2 regions of the Rummeliibacillus sp. JY-2-4R genome follow, and region 1 is predicted to be linked to the other one. Evidence: riboswitches for the same ligand, from Rfam matches in the RefSeq annotation. Region 1 holds a riboswitch; the other holds the start of a gene.
The links. Region 1 has a riboswitch for glycine ahead of ACWV26_RS08200 (amino acid permease). Riboswitches for the same ligand answer to the same signal wherever they lie in the genome.

Region 1 (16,621 bases):
AGCACAAAAGTCAGAAAACTAGACAACGATTCGTAAAAGATTTGGACCGAAAGCAATAATTTTTAAAAAAATGAGAGTTTGAAAGATTTAATTAAGGGAAATAAATTATACATTACTGGATATTAGTGGAATTACAGACGGAATTTTATAACATAATTCATCTACTTTTATTTTTGAATAGGAATGAGGAGGAATGGAAGATGGAGGCTCTAGATAAATCAGTATTACCAAATTTTGAACAGACGCTGGATCTGCTTGGACAGGCAGATCCGTATTTGAAAAGCAATTATCAAAAAGAAGTTTTCAGGCAGGCTAGTGAACTAACTCAAACAGAAGAAGGTATAAAGGAATTGTTTCATTATGCTCATCGTTTTGATGAAGCAGGTGTGTTTTTGAATGGACCTTGGGAGAATGCTTCAAAACTTCAAGCACCTCTAGTTGGTGGTTCATTAAAATTAAAAGGTGTGAATTCAATTGTAGAATTGCTTAGTGAGCTGCGAATGCTAGCCATTGCAAAAGGAACATATGAACATAAGGAATTAACTGCCCAAGAAGCAAAAGATTTTTTAAACGAAGTATTAGCTTTAAATCTCGATATTTTATTTCCACCAGAAACAGAAGAGGCGAGAGTGAATGCTGGTGAACATATTGAACGAGCTGAAAGGCTCTTTCATTTCTTAGGGGAGGAACTATCCTTTCAAGCAATTGCTAAGAAAATCGTGTCAGAAATCGACCGTCTTACAATACAGCGTCCAATTATGGTTAATCGAATACTCAACATGATTACGATGGCACAACAGATTATGGAATCAAACATTGATGAGAAAGTGAAATCTTCTCTACAACAATATGTAAATGCTATCACAACGCCAAGTCATTTAAGCAAACATGCGAATGACTTCAATGAATATCGAGCGGCTTTAAAAGATGCCACCAAAAAAGAGTTGGTAAAGGAAGCAGAATCGTTTGGGCTGTCAATCGTCGAAACGGGACTTGTATCCCCTTATCATGCAGTGCTCCTCAGATATTTAGCTCGTGAACATTCTGATTTGTTACCTGCAGCTCTTCAATTGACTGAAATAGGGCAAGCGCTTTTACATGATCATCGTGAGCTTGTTGATGAGTTGATACAAGATTCTATTTATCCGCAAACAGCCCAGTCGATTTATGGACTGGCGAAAGTGTTAAATAGAGGTTTGCTCTCTCAGGAACCGATTACGCTAGGAATTCAACGCTTACTGGAACTTGAGATTCATCCAGAAGTGCAGGAAATCTTGTTAACACCTGAAACAAAGTGCGAGGGATTAACGGCAAATGCTATTCTAGTGTCCGGAACGTTAAGCGTGTTAGGTCAGCCTTTAGGGGTAGGTCAAGGAATGAATCCCACATGTCAGTCTACACGCGCAATTAGCCTATGGTCACAGCATGACGCTGGCCAATTGCTCGAGTTTATTGCACGTGCTGCTAGGGATAACGATATTCATATGGTTTTTGAAGGGGATATTATTCATTCATCTTTATTAGTGGAAGGGGTTGCTTCAGAAATACATCAAGAACTAGATCCAGTATCCAAGGTTTTAGTGAAACATCTTGATAAGATTTATAACGAAATGATGAAAAGGACATTGCTTCGAGGACAGGATGGACATAAATGGGTAAATCCTGAATTTTACGGAGACTGGATTCAACGCGGGTTTGCCAGTATTATTGATCCACTAACAAGAACAGTCATCAATTATTCTAGGTTTGTCCGATTGTTTTATGCCACTCATCATCCTGAGTATAACGATGGGTATGAACTCATATATCCAAACCCTGTAGGTATTTTTATAACGGATATTCATGGCCAGTTGTTGGGGCTTCATGCCGTTTCCATCCAGCGTATTGCCCAAGATAAAGAAGGTGAATATCGGGTTTATTTTTACAATCCGAACAATGACAGTGGCCAAAACTGGGGACAAGGAATTGAGCCGTCTGTAAAAAATCATGGTGAAGAGGAAGGGGAAGCCTCACTTCCATTTGCCCAATTTGTATCTCGTATGTATGTCTTCCACTATAACCCTTATGAACATGGGGACGCATCCCTCGTTGATGTTCAGATTATTGAACAAATTGAAAGCCTTGCAAGAGAGAGTTGGGGAAAACAATATATTTGGCCTCCATCACTATAAACATGAAGAATGAGTTATTTATGAAGGAATACCATTAAAAATCATTATTATGACCGTACGATACACCCACGTCGACGGTCTTTTTGTTTACATATTAAAAGTCACTAGTGTAAACAACTATCTTAAACAGCAACTTTTTTAAAAGTACTATTTACTTTATTGTGTATAATTGAGAGTGAACATCTTTATTTTATAAACCTTGCTAGTCTACTTAAAAAGAAATTCTTTGCATTAAGAGAATGAATTAAACTGGAATTATGTAAATCTTTTTGAATACAAGTTTTTGAAAATATTCATAGGTGTAACAAGCGAACATCCGCGATTTACGATGAATCATCCGCGATTTGAGTTCGATTATTCGTGATTCCAGAAAAAACATCCGCGTTTTAGGAAATATTATCCTCGAATACAACAAATAATGTCCTAATTTAATTAGAATTTAAAGAAGCATTTATGTTTATACATTCTCAACGAATAAAGGATGCTATACTGTTAATAAAGATTTTCTACTTTAATTTTCAAGATATTTAAAATGGAGGCCACTATGAAAAAAGTTGCAGTAATACAGGATTTATCATCTTTTGGAAAATGCTCATTGACAGCTGCTATTCCGGTTCTTTCGGTAATGGGGGTACAAGCGTGTCCTTTGCCAACTGCTATTTTGTCTGCGCAGACCGGTTATTCGAGCTTTTTTTGCGAAGATTTTACAGATAAAATGCACTATTTTGAAGATGAATGGACCAAGATGAATGTAAGTTTTGATGGCATCTATACTGGTTTTGTAACGGGTCGGGAGCAAATTAATAATATTTTCCGCTTTTTAGAGACATTTAAATCAGATAAAACACGGTTGCTAGTAGATCCCGTAATGGGAGATATGGGCGAGGCTTATAAGCTTTTTACAGAGGAATTGCTTATGCGCATGAGGGAACTGGTGAAATGTGCAAATGTGATCACACCGAATGTAACGGAATGTTGTTTATTAACCGGGTTATCTTATGAGAAGTTACATAGTTATACAAACGAAAAAGACTTCCTACAAACCATTGAGGAAGCAGGAAACACATTGCAGCAAGAAACAGGTGCACAAGTGATTATTACGGGCGTCAATCCACCAAATGAAAATTCAAATGAGCGTTATATTGGAAATATGTATTTGGATGGAAATAGAACGTTTTATAATGCAATGCCGTACAACGGGCAAAGCTATTCTGGTACAGGAGACTTATTTGCCTCCGTCATTATGGGTGGCATGATGCGCGGAGAGGATTTGGAAGAATCGGTCCAACTTGCTGAAAAATTTCTTAACAAGGCTATTCAAGATTCTTCTATGGAAGAAATTCCAAAAGTAGAAGGCGTGAACTTCGAAAAATATTTAGGGATGTTATTATAAAATGATAGTAAAAACACCACAAGGATGGGTAATTGTTATCCCGCCTTGTGGTGTTTTGAATTTTTAAGGTAGCTAGCTTTATATAAACCACATGAGGATTTGGGATAAATGAGTGAAAATAATCCTAATTACATTCCTTTATTTGTAATATTCGAAATTTTTAGAAAAAATATATTTCTTTTTTGTGAACTTTGAAATATAATAAATGAAAGCCCTTTATTAATAGTTTGATGAAGGGTGGTAACCACTATTGAAATCAAAAAAGTGGGTTACTGAAAGAATACGTTTTGAATTATATGAATTTTGTAAAATATCTAACGTATTCCTGTATTATAACACAAAAACAAAATATGCGGATGATTATATTGGGAGAGAGTGAAGAGAAACACCACCGAAGGAGCAAATTCCAAAAAAACCATTGGAGTAAATCTCTCAGGTAAATGAACCAATATAGGACGCAACTCTGGAGAGTGCAAGTTATTGCCACCAAAGGGGACCCACGAAGCTTGTGGGATAAACTTTCAGGTAAAAGGACAGAGAAGGTGATTAGGCCTTCTTCTGTTCTTTTTTTTGTTGAGAAGAAGGGGGAATTTGTTTTCATTGTTTAACAATTGTCGTGAAACTCTTAGTTTTTTGGAAGGGGCTAGTAATCTACAATGATCACTAGTTTCCTAGATTCAAATTTATTAAAGTTGAGAGGATGATCGTATGGAACAACAACAATTACAAAGAGGTCTAAAAAACAGACACGTACAACTTATTGCTATTGGTGGTGCTATTGGAACAGGGTTATTTCTTGGTGCTGGTAAGTCAATTCATTTAGCAGGACCATCTATCTTATTTGCTTACATGATTACAGGTATTATTTGTTTCTTAATCATGCGTGCACTAGGAGAATTACTATTATCTAACTTAAACTATCATTCGTTTGTTGATTTTGTAGATGATTATTTAGGGGATATGGCAGCATTTATTACTGGATGGACCTATTGGTTTTGCTGGGTTTCCATTGCGATGGCTGATTTAACAGCAGTTGGCATTTATACGCAGTATTGGTTCCCTAATGTACCGCAGTGGATGCCAGGTTTAATCGCACTTGTCATCTTGTTATGTATGAATCTTGCTACTGTTAAGCTTTTCGGTGAAATGGAGTTCTGGTTCGCATTAGTTAAAGTTATCGCGATTATTGCTCTTATTGTCGTTGGGGTTGTCATGATTATAAAAGGCTTCAATACAGATTCGGGTGCAGCTAGTTTCACGAATCTATGGAGTCATGATGGATGGTTCCCAAATGGTATGAATGGCTTTATACTATCATTCCAAATGGTCGTTTTCGCGTTTGTTGGTATTGAACTTGTAGGTCTTACAGCTGGTGAAACAGAAGATCCTGAAAAAGTAATTCCAAAAGCCATCAATAACATTCCTATTCGAGTGATCATTTTCTACATTGGTGCACTTATTGTTATTATGAGTGTTTATCCGTGGAGCGCACTTGATCCTGCGAAGAGCCCATTTGTACAAGTCTTTGCGTCAGTTGGTATCGCTGCAGCTGCAGGTATTATCAATTTCGTTGTACTAACATCCGCAGCTTCTGCATGTAATAGCGGTATTTTCAGTACAAGCCGAATGGTCTTTTCATTAGCAAGAGAAAAAAATGCACCTGCAAAATTTGCCAAACTGGATGCACGTAAAGTGCCTTCTAATGCATTGTTCTTCTCAAGTACGATTATTTTAATATCAGTTATTTTGAATTATTTAATTCCAGAAGGGGTATTCACGCTAATTACTAGTGTTTCTACAGTATGTTTTATCTTTATTTGGGGAATCACAGTGATTTGTCACATGAAATATCGCAAAACAAGACCAGAACTAGCAAAAGCAAACAAATTTAAAATGCCACTATATCCAGTTGCAAATTATGTAATCCTTGCTTTTCTTGCATTTGTACTTGTGGTACTTGCATTTGCGCAAGACACTCGTGTTGCCTTATTCGTAACGCCTGTTTGGTTTATCATGTTGATTGCCGTTTATAAGCTAAGAAAGCCAAATGCAGAAATGGTGGATCAAACAACTGAGGAATCATTTGTAGAAGAAATTTGATTAAAGAAGAAAATATATGAAAATAAAAAATAAATATTGACATCACGCAATATTGAAATTATTCTGAATATACAAAACAATATTGCGGATGATGGTTGTAGGAGAGTGCATTAAGCAAACGCCACCGAAGGAGCAAGTTCTAAAAAAACCCTTGGAACAAATCTCTCAGGTAGAAGGAACTACAACCGGACGCACCTCTGGAGAGCGCGACATAGTATTACGCCACCAACGGGGAAGACTCCATAAACAAAGGAGTTAAACTCTCAGGTAAAAGGACAGAGAAGGGATCAAGCTACGGCTTCCCTTTTCTGTCCTTTTTTGCGTCCAAAAAAGGTTTGTCTATACATAGAAAAGTAGATTCGTAGTAAGGTGAAGTGCTATTGTTTGGTACTACCAAAACCAAATTTGAAGGAGGAATTTACATGAGTTTACGACAAAATGATTCAGCCATCTTTGCAGCAATTGAACAGGAAAGTAATCGACAACATCAAACACTGGAGTTGATCGCATCAGAAAACTTTGTAAGCGAAGATGTGCTAGAAGCGATGGGAAGTGTCATGACAAACAAATACGCAGAAGGCTATCCAGGTAAACGTTACTATGGCGGATGTGAATTTGTTGATGTAGCAGAACAAACAGCAATTGAGCGCCTAACGAAATTGTTTGGTGCAAAATATGCTAATGTTCAACCACATTCAGGTGCACAAGCAAACCTTGCCGTATTTTATGCATTACTTGAACCAGGCGACAAAGTGATGGGGATGAATCTTTCTCATGGCGGTCACTTAACTCATGGTAGCCCTGTTAGCATTTCAGGTAAATGGTTTGACATTGTATCCTATGGCGTAAAAGAAGATACGCAATTGATAGATTACGATGAACTAGAAGAAATCGCGAAAAAAGAGAAACCAAAATTGATTATTGCTGGTGCAAGTGCCTACCCAAGAGTCATAGATTTTGCTCGCTTTAAAGAAATTGCTGATCTAGTAGGAGCAAAATTCATGGTGGATATGGCACATATTGCTGGTCTTGTTGCAGCAGGACTTCATCCATCACCAATTCCATATGCAGATGTCGTTACAAGTACAACACATAAAACATTGAGAGGACCACGCGGCGGAATCATCTTAACAAATGATGATGAGTTAATCAAAAAAATCAATAAAGCCGTATTCCCAGGTATTCAAGGTGGACCATTAATGCACATCATTGCTGCTAAAGCGGTTGCTTTCAATGAAGCATTACAACCAAGCTTCAAAACTTATGCACAGCAAATCATTGAAAATGCTCAAACTTTAAGCGAAACATTGAAAAAAGAAGGGGCATCACTTGTTTCTGGTGGCACTGATAATCATATAGTCCTTTTAGATTTACGCCCATGGAACTTAACTGGGAAAGTTGCTGAAAAGTTATTAGAAGAAGCAGGAATCACAGTCAATAAAAACACAATTCCATTTGATCCGGAGAGCCCATTTGTCACAAGCGGTATTCGTATGGGAACAGCTGCTTTAACTACACGTGGCATGAAGCAAGAGGAAATGGTGAAAATAGGTGAAGTTATTGCTTCAGTCCTAAAGAGTAACGGAGACGAAGACGTTCTTAAAAAAGCAAAAGAGACAACAAAAGCCATTTGCGAAGCATTCCCATTGGTTCAACAACCAGTGAACGTATAAGAGGATAACTGAAATAACAATTATTGCGCAGGAAATTTAATCGGAGGTGCCAAAATGAGTATTGAAACAACTTTAAAACGAACGCCACTATTTGAATCATATAAAAAATCTGGAGCAAAGGTCATTGACTTTGGCGGCTGGGAACTTCCAGTACAGTTTTCAAGCATTATAGAAGAGCATGAAGCAGTTCGAAATGTTGCCGGACTATTTGATGTATCCCATATGGGAGAAATACTTATTGATGGAAAAGATGCAGAAAGCTATATCAACTATCTCGTTACGAATGATGTAACGAAGATTGCCATCAATAAGGCACAATACACAGCTATGTGCTACCCAGATGGTACTACAGTGGACGACTTACTTGTTTACAAATTAGCAGATGAAAAATATTTGCTTGTAGTAAATGCAGCAAACATTGAAAAAGATTATGACTGGATGAAGCAAAATGTAAAAGGCGAAGTGACACTTCAAAATATTTCAAATGATGTGGCTCAACTTGCGATTCAAGGTCCAAAGGCAGAAGCTATTTTACAAAAATTAACGGATACAGACTTAAGCCAAATCGGCAGCTTCCAATTTGCTCAACATGTCAAAATTGAAGAGATTACAGATGTTCTAGTATCTCGTACAGGATACACAGGTGAAGATGGCTTTGAACTATATTTAGCAGCCCAACAAGCAGAAGCTCTTTGGGAAAAGCTTCTTGAAAATGGTAGTGCAGATGGTTTAAAACCATGTGGATTAGGTGCACGTGACACACTTCGTTTAGAAGCACGTCTTGCACTTTATGGGCAAGAGCTTTCAAACGAAATTAGCCCACTTGAAGCAGGGATCGGATTTGCTGTCAAAACAGCTAAAGAATGCGATTTTATTGGAAAAGAAAGCCTATTAAAACAAAAAGAAGAAGGATTAAAACGAAAAATAGTTGGGATTGAAGTAACAGGAAGAGGCATTCCTCGTCATGGTTACAAAGTATTTTCAGAAAGTGAAGAAGAAATTGGATTTATCACATCTGGAACTAAGTCTCCAACTTTAAATAAAAGTTTAGGTCTTGCGCTGATCTCTACAGAACAAGCGAAAGAGGGAACACAGCTAAAAGTGGAAGTTCGAAATAAATTGATTGACGCGGTTGTTGTGAAAACACCGTTTTATAAAAAAGGATAGAAAACATTGGTGAAGGGGAGAAAAAATAATGACGAATGTAACAGCAAATTTACTATTTAATCAGGACCATGAGTGGGTATTACCATTAGAAGGAAATCGCGTGCGTATAGGAATCTCTGAATTTGCACAAGAGCAATTAGGAGATATCGTTTTTGTTGAAAACCCTGAAATTGATACTGAAGTAACAGCAAATGAATCTATGGGATCAATCGAGTCTGTTAAAGCCGTTTCTGATGTTTTTTCTCCTGTAACAGGCACAATCGTTCGTGTAAACGAGGCCTTAGAAGATACGCCTGAGTCAATTAATGAAGAGCCGTATGAAGCAGGTTGGTTAGTTGAAGTGGAATTATCCAATCCAGAAGAATTAGAATCTCTTTTAAATGAAGGTGAATACCAAGCATTTATCAACGAAGGAGAGGAATAAGATGACCAATACGTATAGATATCTTCCTGATACGAAACAAGATCAAGAGGAAATGCTTTCGTTTTTAAACGTGTCTTCTGTCGACGAATTATTTGAAGATATTCCACATAGCATTCGCTTAGAAGGTGAGCTTAACATTCCAGATGCAGATCCAGAACCTGTTCTCATGAAAAAAATGAATGAACTTGCTGGGCGTAACATTAATGTAAACCAGTATCCAACTTTCCTTGGAGCGGGTACGTATGATCACTATATTCCGAGTGTAGTGGATCATATGATTTCACGTTCTGAATTTTATACAGCCTATACACCGTATCAACCAGAAATTAGCCAAGGGGAATTACAAGCGATTTTCGAATTCCAAACAATGGTTAGTGAATTAACAGGAATGGATGTGGCCAACTCTTCTATGTACGATGGTTTCACATCTCTTGCAGAAGCTGCTTCCCTTGCAGTTGCGTCAACAAGACGAAAAAAAGTACTTGTATCAAATGGCGTTCATCCTGAATCTCGCGCAATTTTAAACACAGTTGCAAAAGGTCAAGGCTATGCAGTAGAAGAAGTAAGTTTAGCAACAGATGTAACAGACTTAGAACAACTAAAAGCACAAGTAGACAAGGCTGTTGCTGCAGTGATTGTTCAATATCCAAACTTCTTCGGTTCTATTGAAGATTTAGCCGAAATTAAGAAAATCGCGGGAGAAAATGGTGCACTTTTCATTGTCAGTGCCAATCCACTTGCATTAGCACTTTTGCAATCACCAGGTAAACTGGGTGCAGATATTGTTATCGGAGATATGCAACCACTTGGTATTCCAATGTCCTTTGGTGGTCCACACTGCGGTTATTTTGCCGTAAAATCAAAATTCATGCGTAAAATCCCTGGACGTATTGTCGGACAAACGCAAGATGAACAAGGAAGACGTGGATTTGTATTAACATTGCAAGCACGTGAGCAACATATTCGTCGCGATAAAGCGACATCTAATATTTGTTCGAACCAAGCATTAAATGCCCTTGCTTCTTCAGTTTGTATGTCAGCACTAGGAAAGCAAGGAATTCGTGAAATGGCACAACTAAATATTGAAAAAGCAGACTACATGGCAAAAGCTCTTCAAAAGAAAGGCTTTATCGTTTTAAATCAATCACCATTCTTCAATGAATTTGTTGTGGAACTTCCACGTCCAGTTAAAGAAGTGAACGAAAAATTGTTAGCAGCTGGCTTTATTGGCGGTTATGACTTAGGAAAAGATTATGGCTATAACGATCAAATGCTGATTGCTGTAACAGAACAACGATCAAAAGAAGAGATTGACCAATTTGTAGAAGCATTGGAGGCGGTTGTAAATGGTTGATTATAATGAATTAATCTTTGAAATAAGCAGTCAAGGACGTGTAGGTTACAGCCTTCCGAAAAGTGATGTTGAAAGTATTGATTTACAAGATAAATTTCCAAAGCATTTGATTCGTGACGAAGCAGCAGAGCTTCCAGAAGTATCTGAGCTTCAACTTGTGCGCCATTATACAGCACTTTCAAATAAAAACCATGGGATTGATAATGGTTTTTATCCACTTGGCTCTTGTACGATGAAATACAATCCGAAAATTAACGAAGATGTGGCACGCCTTGCAGGATTTAGCCGCATTCACCCATACCAACCAACTGAAACGGTACAAGGTGCATTAGAGCTTCTCTATAATTTACAAGAAGAATTAGCGGTCATCACGGGTATGGATGCAGTAACTTTACAACCTTCTGCAGGTGCACAAGGTGAGTGGACTGGGTTAATGATGGTCAAAGCTTATCATGAACAAAAAGGTGAAATTAGAACAAAGGTACTTGTTCCAGACTCTGCACATGGTACAAACCCTGCTAGTGCAAGCGTTGCTGGATTTCAAACCGTAACCATTCCATCCAACGAAAATGGATTAGTTGACTTAGAAGAATTAAAGAAACATGTAAATAATGATACAGCTGCATTAATGCTAACAAATCCAAATACACTTGGATTATTTGAAAAAGAAATCATCGAAATCGCGCAAGTGGTTCACGAAGCTGGCGGCCTACTCTATTATGATGGTGCGAATGCCAATGCCATTTTAGGGAAAACTACTCCAGGAACAATGGGCTTTGATATCGTGCATTTAAATCTTCATAAAACTTTCACTGGCCCGCATGGTGGTGGAGGTCCTGGTGCTGGTCCTGTAGGTGTAAAAGAGAAATTGATTCCCTATTTACCAGTGCCACGCGTTGAAAAAGATGGCGAACAATATGTCTTGAACTCAAATTACCCATTATCAATTGGCCGAGTAAAAGGATACCATGGAAACTTCGGTATTTTAGTTCGTGCTTATACTTATATTCGTACAATGGGACCAGTAGGATTACGTGAGGTTTCTGAAGGGGCTGTTCTTCATGCCAACTACTTACGTAAAAAACTTGAGCCATACTTCGTCTCACCTTATTCACAAATCTGTAAGCATGAATTTGTCTTATCAGGTTCCAAACAAAAGAAACTGGGTGTCAGAACATTGGATATGGCAAAACGTCTGTTAGATTTCGGTTACCATCCACCAACAATTTACTTCCCATTAAATGTTGAGGAATGTTTAATGATCGAACCAACAGAAACAGAATCTAAAGAAACAATCGATGCTTTTGCAGATGTAATGATTCAAATTGCAAAAGAAGTAGAAGATAATCCAAGTATAGTTCTTGAAGCTCCTCATACAACGGTAGTTGGTCGAATGGATGAAACACTAGCAGCAAGAAACCCAATTTTACGTTATACAAAAGAAAAAGAAGTTGGGGAAGAGAAAGAAACCGTAAAAGCCTAAAAATAGGGGTGAAGAACCTTGCATACACAATTAAATGACCGTGTAAAACTATTAATTTCCTGTCCAGAAAAACCTGGAATCATTTCAACTGTTACGAATTTTTTAGCAGCACACAATGCAAATATTGTCCATTTTGACCAATATACAACAGATCCAAACGCAGGAGTGTTTTTTATGCGTATTGAGTTCGATTTAGAAGACGCAACTTCGTATGAAAGTCTTGAACAGGACTTAAATGTATTAGGCCGAGATTATAATTTAGATTGGCAATTAAGCAGTAGTAAAAAAAGAAAGCGAATGGCGATATTTGTTTCTAGACAAGACCATTGTTTAATGGAGCTCCTCTTACGTTGGAAGTCAAAAGAAATAGAAGTGGATATTCCATTGGTGATTAGTAATCATCCTGATTTAAAAGAAGTAGTAGAAAGTTATGGGATTCCTTATTACCATGTTCCAATTTCTAAAGATACGAAGGAAGAAGCGGAACAAAAAGTATTAGAACTATTAAACGGAAAAGTAGACTTTATTGTTCTAGCAAGATATATGCAAATCCTTTCTCCTAATTTTGTATCTAAGTATCCGAATCAAATTATTAATATTCATCACTCATTCTTACCAGCATTCGTTGGGGCGAATCCTTATGTGCGAGCGTTTAACCGCGGAGTGAAATTAATTGGTGCGACTGCCCATTATGTCACAAATGATCTTGATGAAGGACCGATTATTGAACAAGATGTACAGCGCATTAATCATCGATATACAGCTGAAGATTTAAAGACAGCTGGACGTCATGTAGAAAAAAAGGTTCTCGCCGAAGCTGTTTCCTGGCATGTTGAAGACAAAGTACTTGTCCATGGAAATAAAACAATTGTCTTTAACTAAAAAAACATAAAAATAACCCACCTTGAGTTTAAAACTCAGGTGGGTTATTATAATTTCCTTTATTTAGCCAATGCTTATTTAAAAGCAGGAATTCTTTTCAAAAATGCACAAACTGGAATAGAAACGATTAGCCCCAAAACATTTTGAACGATGTCTCCAGGGATAGAGGCAACTGGTTGAATCCAGTTTCCATAAATAATGCCTTCGCCGACATAATAGACAGCAATCATTGGTGGCATAGAAACAATTGTAGCAATTATATTGATTCCTATACTGTTTCCTTTACGGCCATTTGATTGTGCAATTTTCCCTACGATAAAGCCCTGTAAGCCACGAGATACAAAAGTAATCGGTGCCCACAATGTCCAACCAGATACTAAGTCGAATAATCCCATCCCAAAAGCTCCAGCAATTGCACCAGTTTTAGGACCGAAAAGAATCGAAATGATAAAGAGCATGGCGGTGCCCAAGTGAACCAAACCACCATTAGCTGCAATCGGCAGTTTAATATTTAAAAGAAGTGTTGCTACGAAAACAAGTGCAATACTCAATCCGCTTAAAACCAAATTAAATGTTCGTGATTTGGTAGTAGAATGACCTACAGTACTTTGCATATTAAAACCTTCTCCCATGATGTATTCAAGGAATAGTTGCGCGCAAATTCCAAAGACTCTGAATTCCAACTTGTTGAATCAGTTATCTTAATTACTCATAAGATTAGCACTGGATTGGTCTTAGTGAAAGTGTCAAATTTGCAAAAAATGTAGTGGTCAGTTTTAAGCGGTTAATGAATGCTTAAGAATTATAAATGCCATAGAAACTAAGTCGTATCTATGTTTTTATCGAAAAATAATAGTGAACTATTAATATTCTATTAATTAATAATTTTCTGAATTTATATTGACAGTTTTCCTATTAAAAGATAATATTTTCTTTATAGTGAACAATGTTTACTATATAGGGAATGATGAGGGAGAAATGTGTGATTTAAAATTAAATATGGGGTGGTAAATATGAAAAAATACAATGTAAATGAACTGATAGAAAAGCAGCATTTTAATGGTTTTCATGCTCTGATTATTTTCAGCTGTGCGTTCATTATGATTTGTGATGGATATGATATGTTTATGTTTGGGACAATTGTACCTTCATTGATGGATGAGTGGGGAATCACTTCTGTTGAGACGGGAAGAATCGGAAGCTTTGCTTTAATTGGTATGATGGTCGGTGCATTATTTTTTGGGCCATTAGCCGATCGAATTGGACGAAAAATAGTTATTTTAATATGTACATTTATTTTTTCTTTGTTCACATTTACTTCTGGATTTTCACACGATGTTACTTCATTTGGCATTCAACGTTTAATTGCAGGTATTGGACTTGGAGGTGCAATGCCAAACCTAGTTTCATTAGTAACTGAATATGCACCAAAAAAGTATAAGAGTATATTTGTTGCCATTATGTTCAGTGGGCATCCATTAGGTGGTGTAATAGCTTCTTTCGGTGGACTAACTATCCTTCCTAACTTTGGATGGAGAGCAGTCATTTGGGTAGCGATTCTACCTATTATATTATTGCCGATTATTTATAAAACGCTTCCAGAATCACCAGCGTTTTATATCCTACGTAATAAAAAGGACCAATTATTGAAAGTTTTAAATAAGCTTGACAAAGAAGGCAATTATACAAATAAAGATGAATTTGTCATTCCAACTAAGTTAACAAAAGGCGTACCTGTTAAACATTTATTTAAAAGTAATCGCGCTCTTAGTACCATCATGTTTTGGGTTGCCATTTTCATGTGTTTATTGGTTATGTATGGTTTAAGTACATGGCTTCCAAGTATCATGATGCATGCAGGCTTCGAATTAGGCTCTAGTATGTCGTTCTTGCTAACATTAAATGCTGGGGCATTGATTGGTTCGATTATAGGCGCTTGGTTAGCAGACCGTTTTGGATTAAAAAGAATGGTATTTCTATTCCTATGCGTAGCATTCGTAACTCTTACCGCGCTAAGTTTTAATCCACAAGCAATGTCCTTATACATTCTTATTTTCTTAGCGGGAGCAACAACTACAGGAGCTCAAATCATAACAAATGCTTTTGTATCACAATATTATCCAACAGAAATACGTTCTACAGGATCCGGTTGGTCTCTCGGTATAGGTAGAATCGGTGGGATGCTTGGACCAATATTTGGAGGGATTTTACTTGCAGCTCAATTAGCTACTCAATTAAACTTCCTAGCTTTTGCAATTCCATGTATCATAGCAGCAATCGCTATTCTATTTGTACAGGAAAAATATAGCCAAAAAGAAAAAGCAGTGTATAACGAAGCAGAAGTATCTTATAATTAAAAACAGCACAAAACCCCATCCACGAACAATAGTGGATGGGGTTTAACTGTTTTAATGATCATTTAGGCTATTACTATAATATGAACTAGGCTTTACTAAATCCTCTTCCATTTGATCTAAAATATCATCAAGCTCTTGCTTCGTTTTAGGGTTAATCAACATCATATAATCACTTGCAGATTTATGATTATAATTATAAGAAGCCGCTGAAGCAGGGAGAGTTGAACTAGATATAAAGCCTAATAATAACATTGGAATGAATAGTAAAGTTAAACGTTTCTGTTTTTTTCTCATACTATTTAAACTCCTAACGTAATGGATTTGTTAAAATGTTTTGATATTAGTCTACCCGGAATTTTAGATTTAAAAACAAAATTAGATAATAATTCATAGTTTATAGATAAAATAGAGACAAGACATTTATAGTTAACTGTTTAAAGTTATCATGTGAAATGAATGAAAGAAGGGGTACTTATTTTGATATTAAAAGATGTTTGTCAATGTGAATACACGAATTCACTTAAACTAGAAGCTGATTATTGTGCAGATCCAATTTGGTGCAATAATTGTGGCTGGAATCTAGATATTGATGACTTCCCACTATCAGATGAACTTCAAGAAGAATTATTCCAATGGACACTACAATATAAGAAAATGCCAAAAGATAAGCATAATAAAATGGGACTAAATCTTACTGAAAAAGTAAAAACGGAGTTAGGTTCAGATTTTACAATTGTGTTTAAAGCTGACAAATAGTTTTCAAAAAGAGTTGTTTAATGAAGAGATGTATTGAGAAGCATGCTTTATTTTTACCTGCGTAACACTTTTTATTATCCCTATGTATAGTAAGAATATCAAAGGGATGATAAGGAGGAATAACAATGCAAAACATAGAAGTTCAAGTGGAAAAATGGTATAGAGAAAATGTAAATCAAGAAGAGATTGATAGAAAAGTTATTGCCACGCTAGATTATGTAAAGAGAACCAGATCCGAAATGAAACACTTTATGATTTTTGTATATGAATTTGTTAAACCGCAACCAAAAAAGATTGAATCACGTAGAATATTTTTGGATAGGATTTTATTTCAAGAAGAACCGCACTATACTAAAGCGCAAAATTCTATCAGATATAAAGAAGTGATGAAAGATTATCAAGTAGTCAAAAAATTAGTAACAGAACAATTCAATCAACACTCAATGCTTATTGACAGATATTATGTCGATTTTAATGCAGCGGATGGTTGTCTTGGGGTAATCTGTTCTGCATATGTTTAATCAATTCAAGCATAGAAATTACCTTAGGCTAGGGACTTTTTTTAGTCTGTAGTTTATTTGTTATGCAATGAAACGTTATAAAGGGTCTGATTATATTCCTATAAATAGAATAAAATAGGTATATAGTATATACTCTCCTGTCATATTATTATATTATGTAAGAATACTGTTAGAAAGGAGTGGGCAGCTTTTTAGCAAGATAATTAAGCTTATTTCTACATTCATGTTTTGTAAATCTAAATAACTGAAGATTCTATTAAACAACTAGATAAAATGAACGTAGAAATAAAATATGGAGGGAAAAAGGTTGAAATTGATGAAATTTTTCGTTTTACTGAGC
Region 2 (16,621 bases), 930 kb from region 1:
AAGGATTTCTCCTTCAAACATCATGATATATACTTCCATGTTTTCTAATAAGTATTGTAATTCATATTCTAATTGATCTTTTGTAAGTTCGATTTGTTCGTAAGATTCCATATCCATAAATGCATAAGCATCACCTGATGCATATAGATATTGCATTTTGCGAGTATCGATTTGTGCTTTCTCAACTTTTTCACCAGCACGGAATGTTTTTTCTGTAACGTTACCATTACGAAGGTTACGTAATTTTGAACGTACAAAAGCTGCACCTTTACCTGGTTTTACGTGTTGGAACTCAATTACTCGGAATAGGTTACCATCAACTAAGATTGTTAAACCTGTTTTAAAATCGTTAACTGAAATCATTTCTAAATATCCTCCAATATTAAATTATAAGATGATTAATTCTTTTGGGGCATGAGTTAATTTTTCATTGCCAGTCGCTGTAATAAGCGTATCATCTTCAATACGTACGCCACCAATACCTGGTAGATAGATTCCCGGTTCACATGTTACGACCATGCCAGGTTCCAAAACTACACTTGAACGATGGGATAATGCAGGACCTTCATGTACTTCTAAACCAATCCCATGACCAGTAGAATGCCCAAAAGCATCACCATAGCCATGTTCTTTAATATAATTGCGTGCAACTGCATCTGCTTCTTTTCCTGTCATACCGGGTTTAAGTTTTTCTAAACCAAGTAATTGGGCATTTAAAACTATTTTGTATATTTCTTTAAGCTGATCAGTTGGTTCCCCAACAGCAACTGTACGAGTTGTATCAGAGATATAACCATTGTATAAAGCACCATAGTCTAAAGTGACTAAATCACCTTTTTCAATAATTTTATCAGTTGCAACCCCATGTGGCAATGCTGAACGTAATCCTGATGCAACAATCGTATCAAATGATGAAGAAGTTGCACCTAGTTTTCGCATATAGAACTCCATTTCATTGGAAACTTCTAGTTCTGTTTTACCTGGTTGAATAAACTGAATAATATGTTCGAAAGTAGCATCTACAATTTCACATGCGACCTTAATAATTTTAATCTCTTCAGGTGTCTTAATCAAGCGGATATTTTCAACAAGTTCTGATACACCAACTAAATCAGCTTTGATCAGTTTAGAATATACTTCATACATTCCATAGCTTACTGTATCTTTTTCAAATCCAAGGGTTTTTATACCCATCAATTGAACTTGATTCGCAATTTCCTCCATAATGGTTCCTTTGTTTTCCACAATACGGTATCCTTTTACTTGATTGCCTGCTTGTTCTGTATATCTGAAATCAGTAATAAACACCGCATCATTTAAAGACACAATCGCAACACCTGTTGTACCTGTAAAGCCTGTCATATATCTCCGATTGAAATCGTTTGTAATTAAAAGGGCATCTAAATTTTGTGATTGCAGTATTTTTCGTAACTTTTCAAGTTTTTCCATAGTTGTTATCCCCTTTTTTAAGCTTCTAAAAACATACGTAGTGCAGCCAGATATCCAAAAGTACCAAGTCCTGTTATTTGTCCAACACAAACTGGAGCAAGGTAGGAATGATGTCTGAATTCCTCACGCTTATGTACATTGGAAATATGAATCTCAATCACTGGTACATTTACCCCAGCAATTGCATCTCTTAGTGCAACACTAGTATGCGTAAATGCACCAGGATTAAAGATGATTCCGTCAATCCCTGTGTCCTCTGCTTCGTAAATCCAATCAATCAGTTGCCCTTCATAATTGGATTGTAAAACATTAATCTCAGCATCGAACTCGGCTGCTAAGCCTTTAAGTTTCGATTCAATATCCTGTAAAGTTTCAGAACCATAAATGGTAGGTTCTCTTTTACCTAGACGATTCAAATTTGGACCATTTAAGCATAAAAACTTCATCCAATTTCCTCCCCTAACTATAATATCCTTATTTTAGCACATTACTAGAATCGGGCAACGTATTTTGAGAATCTAAACTTCTGACTTTAGCATGATATGCTGCTGTTTGAAATATCCACAATAGGTGAATGGCTATGACAGTAGCTAAAGGAATTGAAAACTTGTGTATATAGAATGTCTTTTGAACAGACCATTCAATTAACCAAACAATTACAATTGCAAAAACTAATGATAAGAAATCCATTCGAGCCTTTTTTAATAATTCAGCCATTCCAAATAATATTGCAGCAATTATTATTATTATGATCCAAAGAATGAACCATTTTACAACTGTATGTGAACCACTAAATACATGCCATTTTTTTGTCCAACCAATTGGTGAAAATTTCATAAATTTAAATACTTCTAATATTTTCAATGAAAGTGTAAACGTAATAGAACTACATAATATAGTCCAAAAAAATGTTTGTAATCTCAACTTAAATTCCCCTCCTTAGCTAAAAGGATAGACAAATTCCAATAATAATATGCTTTCTCTAGAGCTTTGTACATTTTTTTAGTAAAATAAGGTGAAACTTCATCGAAAGAGAACTAAAGGCTTAATTCCTATTTAAAAAGCAGGAACAAATCAGTTTGAATTCATTTAAAGAGAGCGGTGTTTGCAGTGAAAAATCAATCGAATCTTCCTATTTATGGAGGACAAGCATTGGTTGAAGGAGTCATGATGGGAAGCAAAGAACATACAGTTTCAGCAATTCGCCGTAATGACAACTCAATTGAATATTTTTATGTAGCTAGAAAAAAGAATCCGAAGCTTCAAAAGTTTAAAAAGATTCTTTTTGTTCGTGGAATCATAGCTTTAATTGAATCTGCGGCGAACGGTACGCAACATTTGCAGTTTGCGAGTGAGCGATATAATGTAAATCCCGGAGAAGAAAATAAGGATACTTCAGAAAAAAAGGAACGTTCAAAGTTGGAGATATGGCTTGGTGTTGCAGCAGTTGGCGTAATATCCTTTCTCTTTGGAAAATTTATTTTTACTTTAATTCCTGTTTTTTTAGCACAACTATTTCATGCATGGTTACCCAACAAAACGGAACAAATACTTTTAGAAAGTGGCTTTAAGTTAATTTTATTATTGAGTTACATATACTTTGTATCCCTTACGCCATTGATAAAACGCGTTTTTCAATACCACGGATCCGAGCACAAAGTAATCAACTGCTTTGAAAATGGCCTACCATTAACAGTTGAAAATGTACAAGCTCAAACGCGGTTACACTATCGTTGTGGTAGTAGTTTTATCTTATTTACGGTAATCGTAAGCATGTTACTTTATTTCTTCGTACCCACCGATCCATTTTGGCTACGAATAGTAGATCGAATTTTGCTCATCCCAGTTGTACTCGGGGTAGCATTTGAAGTGTTACAAGCTACAAATGCTTGTCGTAATATTCCTATTTTACGATTTTTAGGTTATCCTGGTCTTTGGCTTCAACTTCTAACAACTAAAGAACCAAATGACGAACAAGTAGAAGTTGCAATTGCTTCGTTTAATAAGTTACTAGAAATTGAAAAAGACCCATCGCAAATACCCGATCAAGTTGTATAAAAAATGCAAGGCATCTATAGTTTGATGCCTTGCATTTTTATTTCTTATTTTCTTTCCTCATTTTCACAATTTTAATAATGAAATACGGAACAAGCCAAAATATCAAATAATAGATAGCAAAGTTCCAATAGGATTGATCTAACATTGTGTAAATGACTAAGGCATATGCAATAAGCGAAACTCCTAGCGCAATTAGTGGATTAATACGATTAATAGCACATGAAATACCTTGAACTAAAAATGCCAAAGGGAATATAATCGTTAAGCCTAATAAAAAGAAAGATTTATTGACATCACCTTCACCAAATGCTCCAAACATAGCTAATACAGTAAGCGTAAGCATGGTGAAAGCCGGGAATACAATACCGGCAATTTTACTATACATGAAACTCTTCCTCCTTGCAGTTCCTTCTATTTTAACATGAATAAGAATGCAAAAAGAAACAATATCTAGACTTTCTCTTGATTCTTAAACTGTTCCCATGCATCAAAGAATTCTATATAATCATGTATTGTAAAATCAGCAGAAGCACAATTTCCTTGAAACATACAAGTTGAAAATCCCACCTTTTTTGCTGGTATTAAATCTAATTCTCTATCACCGATTGCTAATGTTAAATTATATTTATCATGTAGATATTGATAGGATGCTGGATTTGGCTTTCTTGCAAATCCATTTTCAGTCGTTACAATTTCTGCAAAATAACGGTCTAAATGATAGAATTCTAAAACTTTTTCTACTACTTGTCGTTCTTTATGTGTCATGATTACATTACAATCTGCTTGACGTAAAACCAACTCAATATTCGGAAATGGAGGCATTTGTTCCATTTGCAGGGCAAGATTTTCTTTAGTAAATTGTGAAATTTCTTGATCTGTTAATTGAAAATAGTCAAATGCATAGCCAAAGGAAACTTTTAAATGCTTCATCACGTTTTCATAACTTTCTCTTTGGTGAATGGTTTCAACTAGCAGTTTCGCATACGCAGGATATGTATTACATATAGTTCCATCAAAATCCCATAAAATATTCAATTTGTTTCACTCCAATGTAAGAAAATCCAAGTATGCTTTTAATACATACTTGGATTTTCAATTTGAATTCAATATAAAGAATTATAGTCCACATTTTAGTTGGGCGCCACAATTTGTGCAAGTGTTGCAGCCACCTAATTCTTCGACTGTACCTTGGCGACAAACAGGGCAAGTGTTTCCTACTTCAGAACCAATTGTCACATTTGTTGAACGTAAATCTTGAATTGTATCAACTAGTACTATTGGGCGTTTTTCTACCACTTTTTCTTCTGTCATGATGTCATCCATAACATTTTCTTCTGCTTTCAGTGTAAGTACTTGTGAATCACGGCTACCGTCAACATAAACAGTACCACCTTTTGCTCCACCATTGTATAAACGTTCATATACTTTTTGTACTTGTTCAACAGTATATCCACGAGGAGCATTAACCGTTTTAGAAATAGAGCTATCAATCCAACGTTGAATGATACATTGTACATCCGCATGTGCTTCCGGAGCTAATTCCATTGCCGTAACAAACCATTCAGGTAGGTTGTTTTCATCGGCATCTGGATGTGCTGTCAAGTATTCTTGTACAATATCTGCTTTCACTTCGATAAATTTACCAAGTCTACCACTGCGATAGTAAGTAAATGAGAAGTATGGTTCTAAACCAGTTGAAACGCCAACCATTGTTCCCGTAGAACCAGTAGGAGCTACTGTTAATAGATGGGAATTACGAATACCACTTTCAAGTACTGCTTGACGGATGTCTTCTGGCATTTTCTTCATATAGCCTGTTTCGATATAACGTTTACGAAGTTCGGCAGTTTCTCCATCGCTTTTCCCCACTAAGAACGGGAAACTTCCGCGTTCTTTTGCAAGCTCTGTTGATGTTTCATATGCAGTCACCGCGATGGCTTTGAAGATTTCATCTACTAAAATATTACCTTCTTCTGAGCCGTACTCTTTTTCACAGTAAATTAGTAAATCTGCTAAACCCATTACACCTAGGCCGACGCGTCGTTCACCTAATGCTTGCACACGGTTTTCTTCTAAGAAGTATGGTGTTGCATCAATTACGTTATCTTGCATTCGCACACCTACACGAACAGTTTCTTTTAATGCTTCAAAATCCACTGTTTTTGTCTCTTTATCTGCAAATTGAGCAAGATTCACTGCTGCTAAATTACATACAGAATAAGGCGCTAAAGGTTGTTCCCCACAAGGATTTGTAGCTACAACTTTTTGTCCATAACTTTTAGCATTTGTCATATCATTTGCGTTGTCAATAAAGAAAATACCTGGTTCGGCCGAATACGTTGCACAGATATTAATCAAATTCCAAAGTTCACGCGCTTTGATCGTTCGGTATGTGCGAACTGCATGTCCCATCGCTTCCCATTCACGGACATCACCACATTTATGCCATTCTGTGTTATATGACTCCATCTCTTTTTCATCATAGTCTTCTACAAATGGGAATCGTAAATCATAATCTTTGTCATTTTCTACTGCTTCCATAAAATCATTTGTCAAAGTAACGGATATATTCGCACCAGTTAAGAATTCTGGATTGTTTACACTGTAAGTACCGCCATCACGTAGTTTTGTTTCAGCGTCTTTGAAAATCATTTCATTGAAGCCACCAAAGCCTGGAATATTTTTATAGTTTAGTATACCTTGATACATAGCTTTTTCTTGCTCTGTTAAAGGCTTAAATTTTAGTTTTTCTTTAGCTAAGCGTTTGATTTCATCATCTTTTGTATTTTCTATTAAGAATCTTAAAATTCGAGGGTTTTGCATTTTCGAAATGATAAATTCAAAAATATCAGGGTGATTACAACTTAGCATAATCATTTGTGCGCCACGACGAGAACCACCTTGTTCAACAAGATGTGTCAGTTTAGCAATATCATCTAACCAAGAAACAGATCCTGAAGATTTACCATTTACACCACGAGCTAACGTATTGCGTGGACGTAATGTTGAACCATTAGTACCAACCCCACCACCGCGGCTCATAATTTCCATTACTTGTTTTCGGTGATCACTAATTCCTTCACGTGAATCAGGTACAAACGGCATTACATAACAGTTAAAGTAAGTTACTTCAGTGCCAGAACCAGCCCCATAGATAACTCGTCCTGCTGGGATAAAGTTAAGACTTACAAGTTGTTGATAGAATTTCTCATACCATTCTTTTCGTTTTTCTTCTGTTTTTTCTACAGATGCTAAACCAGTTGCATTACGCTTTGCTATTTGTTCGTAAAACACTTCTAGAGGCTTTTCAATGACATCTAATGAACGAGTAACAATTCCTGCAACTTGCTCTTCTGGATCATCTATTGCGCTACGATAATCCTCTTCTATTAACACTTTCGCCTTCTTATTCTCTCCATCAATTGAAACGATATATCCTAGACCGCGAGCAGGAAACTTCGGATCTGCTTTTACTGTTAAAACAACAAAATCCCCCGCTTTTAATGTCTTCTTTTCAGTATCTTTGAAAGAATAACGGTCAATCATCACTAATTTAGAAACACCTTTATGCGTAATGTGCATTTCTTCTGTTATAGGATGGACTTGGGGGAATTGTTGTATGTCCTTATTTAATTGTTCAATGTCGATTGTTTGATGATTATGCTGTGATGCAAGTACCATATCATCGCCTCCCTATTTATTAAAACACAATATGTAGTGCTAATTCATTTAATAACAATACTATATATTGATAATAAATGCAAATAGAGAGTTTTTGCGAGAATCCTTGTCATATCTACCTTTATCGACATTTTATTTAAAAACTTATGAAAAATAAGTCTAAAAACCTATTATTTTCTAAAATTCCATTCGTCATTTTCATAACGAGTTTTTGCAAGATTTTCAACATAATCTTGTTGTTCTTGTGTCAATTCATATGGAACTAATTCAATATCTAGTGCATCCTCAAATCCTTTGTGGAATGCTTTTGTGCAAGTTTCAACATCTACTTTACGACTCGCTAATTGATTAATTGCAATTGCTTTTTGTGGTAAATGTTTGCGCATACGTTCTTTCGAAGCTTCTGATGGAAATTTGAAAAGAGATATCAATTTTTCATCATCTAAATCTATTAATATTGAGCCATGTTGTAAAATTACGCCTTCTTGTCTTGTTTGAGCACTACCCGCAACTTTTTTTCCTTCTACGACAAGTTCATACCAACTTGGTGCATCAAAACAAACTGCACTCTTAGGTTTTTTCAATATTTCTCTTTTTTCATCGGAATCAGGTATGGAAAAATAAGCATCCAAGCCAAGGTTACGGAAACCTAATAATAAACCTTCACTGATTACTCTATAAGCTTCTGTAATCGTTTTAGGCATGTCTGGGTATTCTTCGGAAACAATGACGCTATAGGTAAGTTCATGCTCATGTAAAACTGCACGACCACCTGTTGGGCGCCTTACGAAGCCTAAATTTAATTTATGTAATTGTTCAAAATCGATATCTTTTTGTGCTCGTTGAAAATAACCGATTGATAGTGTTGCAGGATTCCATTCATAAAAACGAATAACCGGAGGAATTAAGCCTTTACTATGCCAATGTAGTAATGCTTGGTCTAAAGCCATATTGTAAGATGGGCTACAAGGTCCAGAATTTATAAAATACCACTTTGTTTTCATTTTATCGTCTCCCTTTTATATCAACTTTTCTATTTTATCAAAGTCATTGGACTATCGCCAGTTCTTCTTTTATAATAATATTTATAGATAGAAAGGGGTAAGTCATTTTGAGTTGGTTATATTCAATATTAATCGTTCTTGGCGTAATCATTATTTACGCATTAATTAACGCTTTCCGCTTAAAAAAAGCAGTTACTACACTAAATGAAGAAGAATTTAAACAAGGATATCGTAAAGCGCAATTAATCGATGTTCGTGAATTAAAAGAATTTGAGAGTGGCCATATTTTAGGTGCTCGTAACTTACCTACTACGCAATTGCGTAATAGATTTCATGAGCTTCGTCCTGATAAACCTGTGTACCTTTACTGCCAAAATGCTACACGTAGTGCACGTGCTGCCATGTTTTTAAAGAAAAAAGGATATAATGAAGTTTATCAATTAGAAGGCGGCTACAAAAATTGGCACGGTAAAATTAAAGTTAAATAATCTTTTCTTCAAAAAAAGAAAGTCATTTCCAAAAAAAGAAATGGCTTTTTTCTTTTTACATTATTTATTTCCCATATCATTTCCTAAATATATATAATAGGAAGAAACTCAAATCTATATATATTTATTCCAAATAGATTAAAACATAAATTTACAATTTTTAATATAAATCTTACATAAACAAAAGACGATTCATCTCCATTCCTATTAGGATTGGAGAATCCTCGTCTGAATAATTAATCAATTGAATTATGCTTCAACAAGATTTGCAGGTTTTACGTATTTTAAGACTGGTTGACGTGCAGCGCGTGTTTCATCTAGACGACTGATAACAGTTGTGTGTGGCGCTTCTTGAACAATCTCTGGTGATTCTTCTGCTTCTTTTGCAATTTGAATCATCGCATCGCAGAAAGCATCTAATGTTTCTTTAGATTCTGTTTCAGTTGGCTCAATCATTAAACCCTCTTCCACATTTAATGGGAAGTAAGTTGTTGGTGGATGATAGCCAAAGTCTAGCAGTCTTTTTGCGATATCAAGCGTACGTACGCCCAGTTTTTTCTGACGACTACCACTTAATACAAATTCATGTTTACAATGACGATTGTAAGGTAATTCATAATATGGTTGTAAACGGCGCATCATATAGTTCGCGTTAATAACAGCATTTTCTGTAACAGCTTTTAAGCCATCTGGACCCATGGAACGAATATAAGTATATGCACGTACATTTATACCAAAGTTACCATAGTAAGGTTTTACACGGCCAATAGATTGTGGACGGTTATAATCAAAATGATATCCTTGTTCTGTTTTAACTAGCACTGGTTTTGGTAAAAATGGAATCAAATCCTCTTTAACACCAACAGGACCAGAACCAGGACCACCGCCGCCATGAGGACCAGTAAATGTCTTGTGTAAGTTTAAATGAACACAGTCAAATCCCATATCTCCAGGACGCGCTTTTGACATTACCGCATTAAGGTTCGCGCCATCATAGTAAACTTTACCACCAACACCGTGAACGATATCTGCTATTTCTAGAATATTTCCTTCAAATAGTCCTAGTGTATTTGGGTTTGTAAGCATTAAAGCAGCAGTATCTGGACCTACAACATTGCGCAAATCTTCAAGACTTACAAGACCATTTTCATCAGACTTTACAGTGACGATATCAAATCCTGCTACAGATGCAGATGCTGGGTTTGTTCCATGCGCTGAGTCAGGCACAATCACTTTAGTACGTCCAAAGTCTCCATTTGTCTCATGGAATGCACGGATCATCATAAGTGCAGTCCATTCGCCATGAGCACCAGCAGCTGGTTGAAGTGTTACTTCATCCATACCCGTAATTTCGATTAAATGTTGTTGTAAATCATACATTAATTCAAGTGCACCTTGCACTGAATTTTCTTCTTGTAAAGGATGAATATTTGCAAAACCAGGGAATCTTGCAACAGATTCATTAATCTTTGGATTGTATTTCATTGTACATGAACCAAGTGGATAGAATCCTGAATCCACACCATGGTTACGGCGTGATAGTGCTGTATAGTGACGCATGATATCTAATTCAGATAGCTCTGGTAATTCAGCCTCTTCCTCACGAATAGCTGCTGTTGGTAAAATAGTAGATAATTCTAATTCTGGAACATCTAATTCAGGTAAACTATAACCTACGCGACCCTCTTTAGATAATTCGAATACAAGCGGTTGATTTTCCTTATGCATGTTGAAGAGCCCCCATTTCTTGAACAAGTGCATCAATTTCTTCTTTTGTACGTTGTTCAGTAACAGCAATTAATACATGGTTTTCTAATTCAGGTTTTACTTTACCTAAATTAAAGCCACCAATTATACCTTTTGTCAATAAAGCTGTATTCAATTCTTCAACTGAACCATTTACTTTAACAACAATTTCATTGAAATGAGCGCCATTGAAAGGTACTTCAAATCCAGCACGTACAAAAGCTTCTTTTGCATAATGCGTTTTTAGAATATTTTGTTTTGCCATTTCTTGAACACCTTTTTTACCAAGTGCTGTCATTGCTACAGACGCTGCTAATGCATTTAATGCTTGGTTAGAGCAAATATTAGAAGTAGCTTTTTCACGACGAATATGTTGTTCACGTGCTTGTAGCGTTAGTACAAAACCACGACGGCCTTCTTCATCTACTGTTTCTCCAATTAGACGACCAGGAACCTTACGCATTAATTTTGTAGTTGTAGCAAAGTAACCGCAATGTGGACCACCAAAAGCTTCAGGAATACCAAATGGTTGAGCATCTCCAACTGTAATATCTGCTCCCATTTTGCCAGGAGGTGTTAGAATTCCCAATGATAATGGATTGCTTGAAATAATTGAAAGACCTTTCACTGCATGAATTGCATCAGAAATTGCCTGAACATTTTCGATTTGTCCATAGAAGTTTGGATATTGTACCATGACACCTGCAGTATTATTATCAATTAAACTTTCAAGCACTTCTAAGTCTGTTTTCCCATCTTTTAACGGTACAGTAACCACTTCAATGGATTGACCATATGCGTAAGTTTTTACAACATCTTGGGCAATTGGATGTACCGCTTCTGATACTAACAGTTTTTTTCGACGAGTTTGACCTGCGGCTAGCATTCCGGCTTCTGCAAGTGCTGTTCCTCCATCGTACATAGAAGAGTTTGCAAGATCCATACCTGTTAGTTCAGCAATCATTGTTTGGAATTCAAAGATTGCTTGCAATTCCCCTTGAGAAATTTCAGGTTGATATGGTGTATAAGCAGTATAAAATTCAGAACGAGAAATGACATGGTCTACAATAACAGGTTTATAGTGATCATACACACCTGCTCCTAGGAATGAGACATACTCATCACTATTTGCATTTTGTTTTGCAAGTTGAGCTAATTCTTTTAATAATGCTGTTTCTGATTTTGCAGGTTTGATATTGTATTCACCTTTAAATCGGATCTTTTCTGGGATGTCAGCGAATAATTCATCAACTGATGATACACCAATAACCTTTAACATATCTTGCTGATCTTGTTCAGTCATTGGTAAATAGCGATGTTTCATGCAATAAAACCTCTCTTCACTTTATTTTTGGCGTTTATAAAAAGGTGTTTCTACCGTTTTTACCTTAAGTCTACGATTTCGAATTTCAATCTCTAATTCTTGGCCCACAACCGCATATTCACTTTTCACAAGTGCTAACCCAATATTACGTTTAGTTAGTGGCGATTGTGTACCTGTTGTTACCTCACCGATTTCTTCTTCCCCTTTATAGACTTTATATCCATGACGAGGGATCCCTTTGTCAATCATTTCAATGCCAATACTTTTTCTTGGCACACCATTTTCCTTTTGAGCGAGTAATGCATCCTTACCGATGAAATCTTCTTTATTTAATTTCACGACAAAGTTAATACCTGCTTCAAGTGGTGAAATAGTATTTGATAATTCTTGTCCATACAATGGAAGGCATGATTCAAATCGAAGAGTATCACGTGCACCTAAACCACAAGGAAGAACTCCCTTTGATTCTCCAGCTTGTAAGATTAAATCCCAAAGTGCAACAATTGCATCATTGGAAGCATATATTTCGAAACCATCTTCGCCAGTATAACCAGTACGAGATACTAAAGTATCGTAGCCTTTTATATTTACATGTTGTTGTAAACGGAATGGTTTGATTTCTTGAAGATTCGTTTCAGTTAATTGTTGTAACACTTCTAATGCAATAGGTCCTTGAAGTGCTAATTGACCGAATTCACTTGAACGATTTGTGATTGTCACATCTCCAAAAGCCTGTTTTTTCATCCAATCAAAATCTTTTTCAATATTTGCTGCATTTACAACTAATAAATACTTAGCTTCTTCTAGTTTGTAGATTAGTAAATCATCTACAACTCCACCATCTTCATAACACATTGTTGTATATTGTGTTTGATTGATTGCAACTTTTGAAACATCATTTGTCACTAAATTTTGCAAATAAGCTAAACTATCTGAACCTTCAACAAAGATTTCTCCCATATGCGAAACATCGAATAACCCCGCATTTTTGCGAACAGCTTCATGTTCAGCTTTAATAGAAGAAAATTGCACAGGTAAATCCCATCCACCAAAATCAATTGTTTTACCGCCATATTTTGCATATGAATCAAATAATGGTGTATGTTTTAATTCTGTTCCCATTTTGTTGCCCCCTAATCCTCATAGTCTTATCCAGCTCCACGCGCCAGGTCCTCGAAAGTACACAGTATGATGTGATTTCGATAGCCTAAGTACGCCGTACGATTCGACGTACTTAGGCTATCTTCCTTCGTTCGGACGCGTTCAGCATTTAAATAAAAAGACAGAGAAATCCAATTTTTGGATTTCTCTGTCCCATGCACCTGAAAGTTTAACCATTACGGTTGGCCTCTTTGGTGGCTACTTAGAGTAGCTCTCTCCAGAGTTGCGTCCCTTACGAGTCTTTTTGCCTGAGAGATTCATAGCACTTTGCTACTTGCTCCTTCGGCGACGCAATTTTTGCGTTCTCTCCCCGTACAATCATCCGCTTCCAAGAATAAATCTTGGTTCATTTCATTTCAATGTTCTATAACAGGATTGCTTGACTATATCCTAACATTGAATTACGAAAACTGCAATAAGTTTATGAAAAATGTTTCAAAGACGAATAATAAACTTACAGACCGTAAAATCATTCGCCTTTCAGTCTGGTAATTTGGAATGCTGCGTATTCAACAATTTGTCTTAATGATCTTCCTTCAGTTCGTATCGTTATATGTGTTGAACTTTTATAATATCTTCTACGCTGGTAAAACAAATCTTCTAACTCTTGTTTCGTTGAACGTTGAACAATAGGTCGATTTTTGTCTTTGTGAATTCTCTTCCAAATATCAGGAAAAGTCGCATCTAAAAATAACACTAATCCAGTTTGTCGCATAATTCTTCTATTTTCTGCATTCATCGCAACTCCACCACCAGTTGAAATAATGCAAAATTCATCTCGGAAGTCTCGCAAAAATTCCGTTTCTATTTTACGAAAATAATCTTCCCCTTTTTGCTCGAAAATCTCTGGAATAGCCATTTTTTCCCTTCTCACGATTTCTTTATCCATGTCGTAATATGGCATTCTTAGAAAATAACTGAGTCTTCTGCCAATTGCGCTTTTCCCACTCCCCATAAAGCCAACTAAATATACTTTTCTCATTTTTCTCACCTTCTTAGACAAAGCAAATGCCTTACAACTTTATATCACTTTTATTTATAGTAGCATGAACACTTGTCGATTCCAATAAATCATTCAAGGATGAGAAAAAATATAAGAAATTTAGGAGTTTATGTCAAATATTCATATTAATTTGAGCTACTAACCGTTTTATTTTCAATATTTTCATTTTCTAATTGAATAGAGTTTAATACGATTTTTGTTTGATCAATAGCTGCGATTTTCAAAGCATCATATGCTCTATAATGTGATTCATATGATGTACTAGCAGATAACAGTAAATTTGTAACAAAAAATAGGAAAATCAATGCAGTTAACAGTAAAAAACCCTCTTCATTTCTGAACATTCGGTACAATATATACTCTACTCCTTTCATCCCCATTTGCAAAGTAGACAGACATATTGACCACATAATTACGATAGTCAAAATTAGCATCTCGAATTCCAAATAATAAAGGTTGATACCCTTCGTCTCGTCTTAATTCACCCATTCCGATTGCATGCACTGCTACATCCCCTCTATTTTCGGTGAAATAATGAATACTCTTCTTATCATAATAAATTTCTTCTGCTTCGGTTAATTCATTTTGTAATTGAAATGCGAACAACTCCCATTGCAATTCACTACTATTAAGAATTCCTTTGCTTTTTTGACTATACCAAGTACAAAATAGTAAAAAGAAATGGGCAAACAGAACCAAAATCATTAGTTGGAGCAATGAATCTAATAATGTAAAACCCCCTTCTTCCTTTAAACTAAGGATTCGCATTTACACATAGCCTTTCGCTTTTTATATTTGTGTATTGTATACAAACTTGACTTTCGTCTCCTTCCCAATAATAAATCACTTCATCTATCTCAATTTCACCTTGATATTTTTGAAACTTTTTAATATTGCCAGCTGCATACAATGCTGCTTCTGCAGCATGAAGACTTAACTTTTTGCTATAAAGGGATGTCTCAAGACGATAAAAGAACGGCAATAATGTTCCAAATATAAGCATAACAATGACAAATGCCAGTAATGATTCTGGCAACGAATGTCCTTTTTCATTGAACAATTTTTACCCTTCCTTCGCCTAGATACACAATGAGTTTCGTAAGCCTACCGTTTACACTAAAAACCATGGTCCCCGCCTTAGCGACCGTATGGTTTTCTGAAAATTGTACAACATTTATATTACCAGTATGATGATATCGGATTTTTTTTGAATATTGTCTAACAATTATCGGCTTTTCTTTATTTATTTTCGATACATAAATTCGAATTTCACTTAATTCTTTTGGAACATATAAATACGTAGAGCTTTTATACTCATATGACAAGGCCTGAGTCAATTCTATATCAGTTTTCAATTCTTGGATAAAGCGGTCCTCTAGTTGTCGATCAAATTGTTTCTTACATACATTAATACCAATCATACAAATAATCATAGTAATTGAAAGAACTAATAACATCTCAATCAATGTAAAACCTTTTTGATTTTTGTAAATACGTTTAATCTGAGACTTCAACTTTGCCATCAGTAATCGTAATCGTTTTCCCTTTACAAGTATTCGAATCACCCGTCATTAGATATTCTGCATCTGCTAATTGGCTAGTTGATGAAGGATATTCTCCTAAATCAATTCTGTAAGCTTCTACCTGTCCTTGTACCATTTTGACATATGCGTCACACCCCTTTTGATCGACTGTTGCAAAATGTTTAGTAACATTCGGAATGGCAATGAGAACTAATATGGCAATGATAAAAAGCACGATTAACATCTCAATTAAAGTAAAACCTTTTTGATTCATTATTTTCATAAATCACACTCCCCCTTTTAAATAAGATCCATCATTTCGTACATTGGCAATAAAATAGCTAAATAAGCGCCTAAGATACAAAGTGCAACGATCAGAAAAAGTAATGGTTGGACAAAAGCAAGAGTCCGCTCTACGTTATTTTCTGTTCGTTTAACAAGAAATTCACTATAAATCTGTAATTCTCTCCCTAAATTCCCTCCTTGTTCACCATGGAGGACATGTGCATTAAATCCCTTATAAAAACAATTTTCTCTCTCAATCGCAGTTGATAAGGACTCTCCAAAGATTATTCTCTTCTGAATCATTTCTGCAATTTTCGCTAAATAGGGTTGCAATTTCTGTTTTTGAAGAATTTCGAGCGCTTCCTGCATAGATATTCCACTTTCAATTAGCCCTCCTAATTCATAAGAAAATTGTCGAGTCAATTGTAATTTGAAATTTCGATTCACAACTGGAATTTTCAACAATAAGTCCAACCGTTCTTTTAGAGTCTTTTTCCGTAGCCAACTCCAGAAGAAAATTAATAGTGAAACAAATAAAACAGCTAAAATTATAAATAAATCTGGTAAGTGTAAAAAGAATGAGGATAATGTCAATTGAACATTACCTTCTGAAGCTCGATTATTCATCATAAACGACATATTCGGTAAAAAGTACGTTCTAAAAGCCCAAAATAGCAAGATTAGAAATATAAATAGCATGATTGGGTATGTTAGTAATTTTAATAATTGTTGCCTATTCCGTTCTTTCTTTTCCAATTGAATTGCTACGGTGTGTAATGCTTGTACTGTTTTCCCGTGCTGTTCTGCAACTAATATGGTCATTAGATAAATATTGGGTATTCCTAATACTTTCAGAACATCTGTCATTGACGATCCATTTCGTAATTGCTTCAAAAGAT

Region 2: linked by a shared signal. The riboswitch ahead of gcvT (glycine cleavage system aminomethyltransferase GcvT) and the one ahead of ACWV26_RS08200 (amino acid permease) in region 1 are both predicted to bind glycine.

Annotation. Positions count from the first base shown of each region.
Region 1 is NZ_CM132623.1:1,686,728-1,703,348, forward strand. It holds gene ACWV26_RS08190 (hypothetical protein) at 201-2,171, shown strand; gene ACWV26_RS08195 (pyridoxamine kinase) at 2,716-3,564, shown strand; glycine riboswitch at 3,921-4,022, shown strand; glycine riboswitch at 4,026-4,103, shown strand; gene ACWV26_RS08200 (amino acid permease) at 4,273-5,664, shown strand; glycine riboswitch at 5,753-5,856, shown strand; gene glyA (serine hydroxymethyltransferase) at 6,087-7,337, shown strand; gene gcvT (glycine cleavage system aminomethyltransferase GcvT) at 7,392-8,504, shown strand; gene gcvH (glycine cleavage system protein GcvH) at 8,533-8,928, shown strand; gene gcvPA (aminomethyl-transferring glycine dehydrogenase subunit GcvPA) at 8,930-10,282, shown strand; gene gcvPB (aminomethyl-transferring glycine dehydrogenase subunit GcvPB) at 10,275-11,765, shown strand; gene purU (formyltetrahydrofolate deformylase) at 11,784-12,647, shown strand; gene ACWV26_RS08235 (ECF transporter S component) at 12,722-13,261, opposite strand; gene ACWV26_RS08240 (MFS transporter) at 13,661-15,004, shown strand; gene ACWV26_RS08245 (hypothetical protein) at 15,056-15,298, opposite strand; gene ACWV26_RS08250 (hypothetical protein) at 15,482-15,760, shown strand; gene ACWV26_RS08255 (hypothetical protein) at 15,886-16,281, shown strand; gene ACWV26_RS08260 (hypothetical protein) at 16,589-16,621, shown strand, end outside.
Region 2 is NZ_CM132623.1:2,621,140-2,637,760, forward strand. It holds gene efp (elongation factor P) at 1-363, opposite strand, end outside; gene ACWV26_RS12820 (M24 family metallopeptidase) at 388-1,449, opposite strand; gene aroQ (type II 3-dehydroquinate dehydratase) at 1,467-1,895, opposite strand; gene ACWV26_RS12830 (hypothetical protein) at 1,924-2,373, opposite strand; gene ACWV26_RS12835 (DUF1385 domain-containing protein) at 2,617-3,507, shown strand; gene ACWV26_RS12840 (hypothetical protein) at 3,545-3,892, opposite strand; gene ACWV26_RS12845 (HAD-IA family hydrolase) at 3,958-4,542, opposite strand; gene ACWV26_RS12850 (vitamin B12-dependent ribonucleotide reductase) at 4,624-7,188, opposite strand; gene ACWV26_RS12855 (lipoate--protein ligase family protein) at 7,359-8,192, opposite strand; gene ACWV26_RS12860 (rhodanese-like domain-containing protein) at 8,300-8,680, shown strand; gene gcvPB (aminomethyl-transferring glycine dehydrogenase subunit GcvPB) at 8,930-10,408, opposite strand; gene gcvPA (aminomethyl-transferring glycine dehydrogenase subunit GcvPA) at 10,401-11,750, opposite strand; gene gcvT (glycine cleavage system aminomethyltransferase GcvT) at 11,772-12,872, opposite strand; glycine riboswitch at 13,138-13,233, opposite strand; gene ACWV26_RS12880 (shikimate kinase) at 13,381-13,893, opposite strand; gene ACWV26_RS12885 (hypothetical protein) at 14,040-14,267, opposite strand; gene comGF (competence type IV pilus minor pilin ComGF) at 14,245-14,682, opposite strand; gene ACWV26_RS12895 (hypothetical protein) at 14,669-14,974, opposite strand; gene comGD (competence type IV pilus minor pilin ComGD) at 14,964-15,437, opposite strand; gene comGC (competence type IV pilus major pilin ComGC) at 15,412-15,720, opposite strand; gene comGB (competence type IV pilus assembly protein ComGB) at 15,738-16,621, opposite strand, start outside.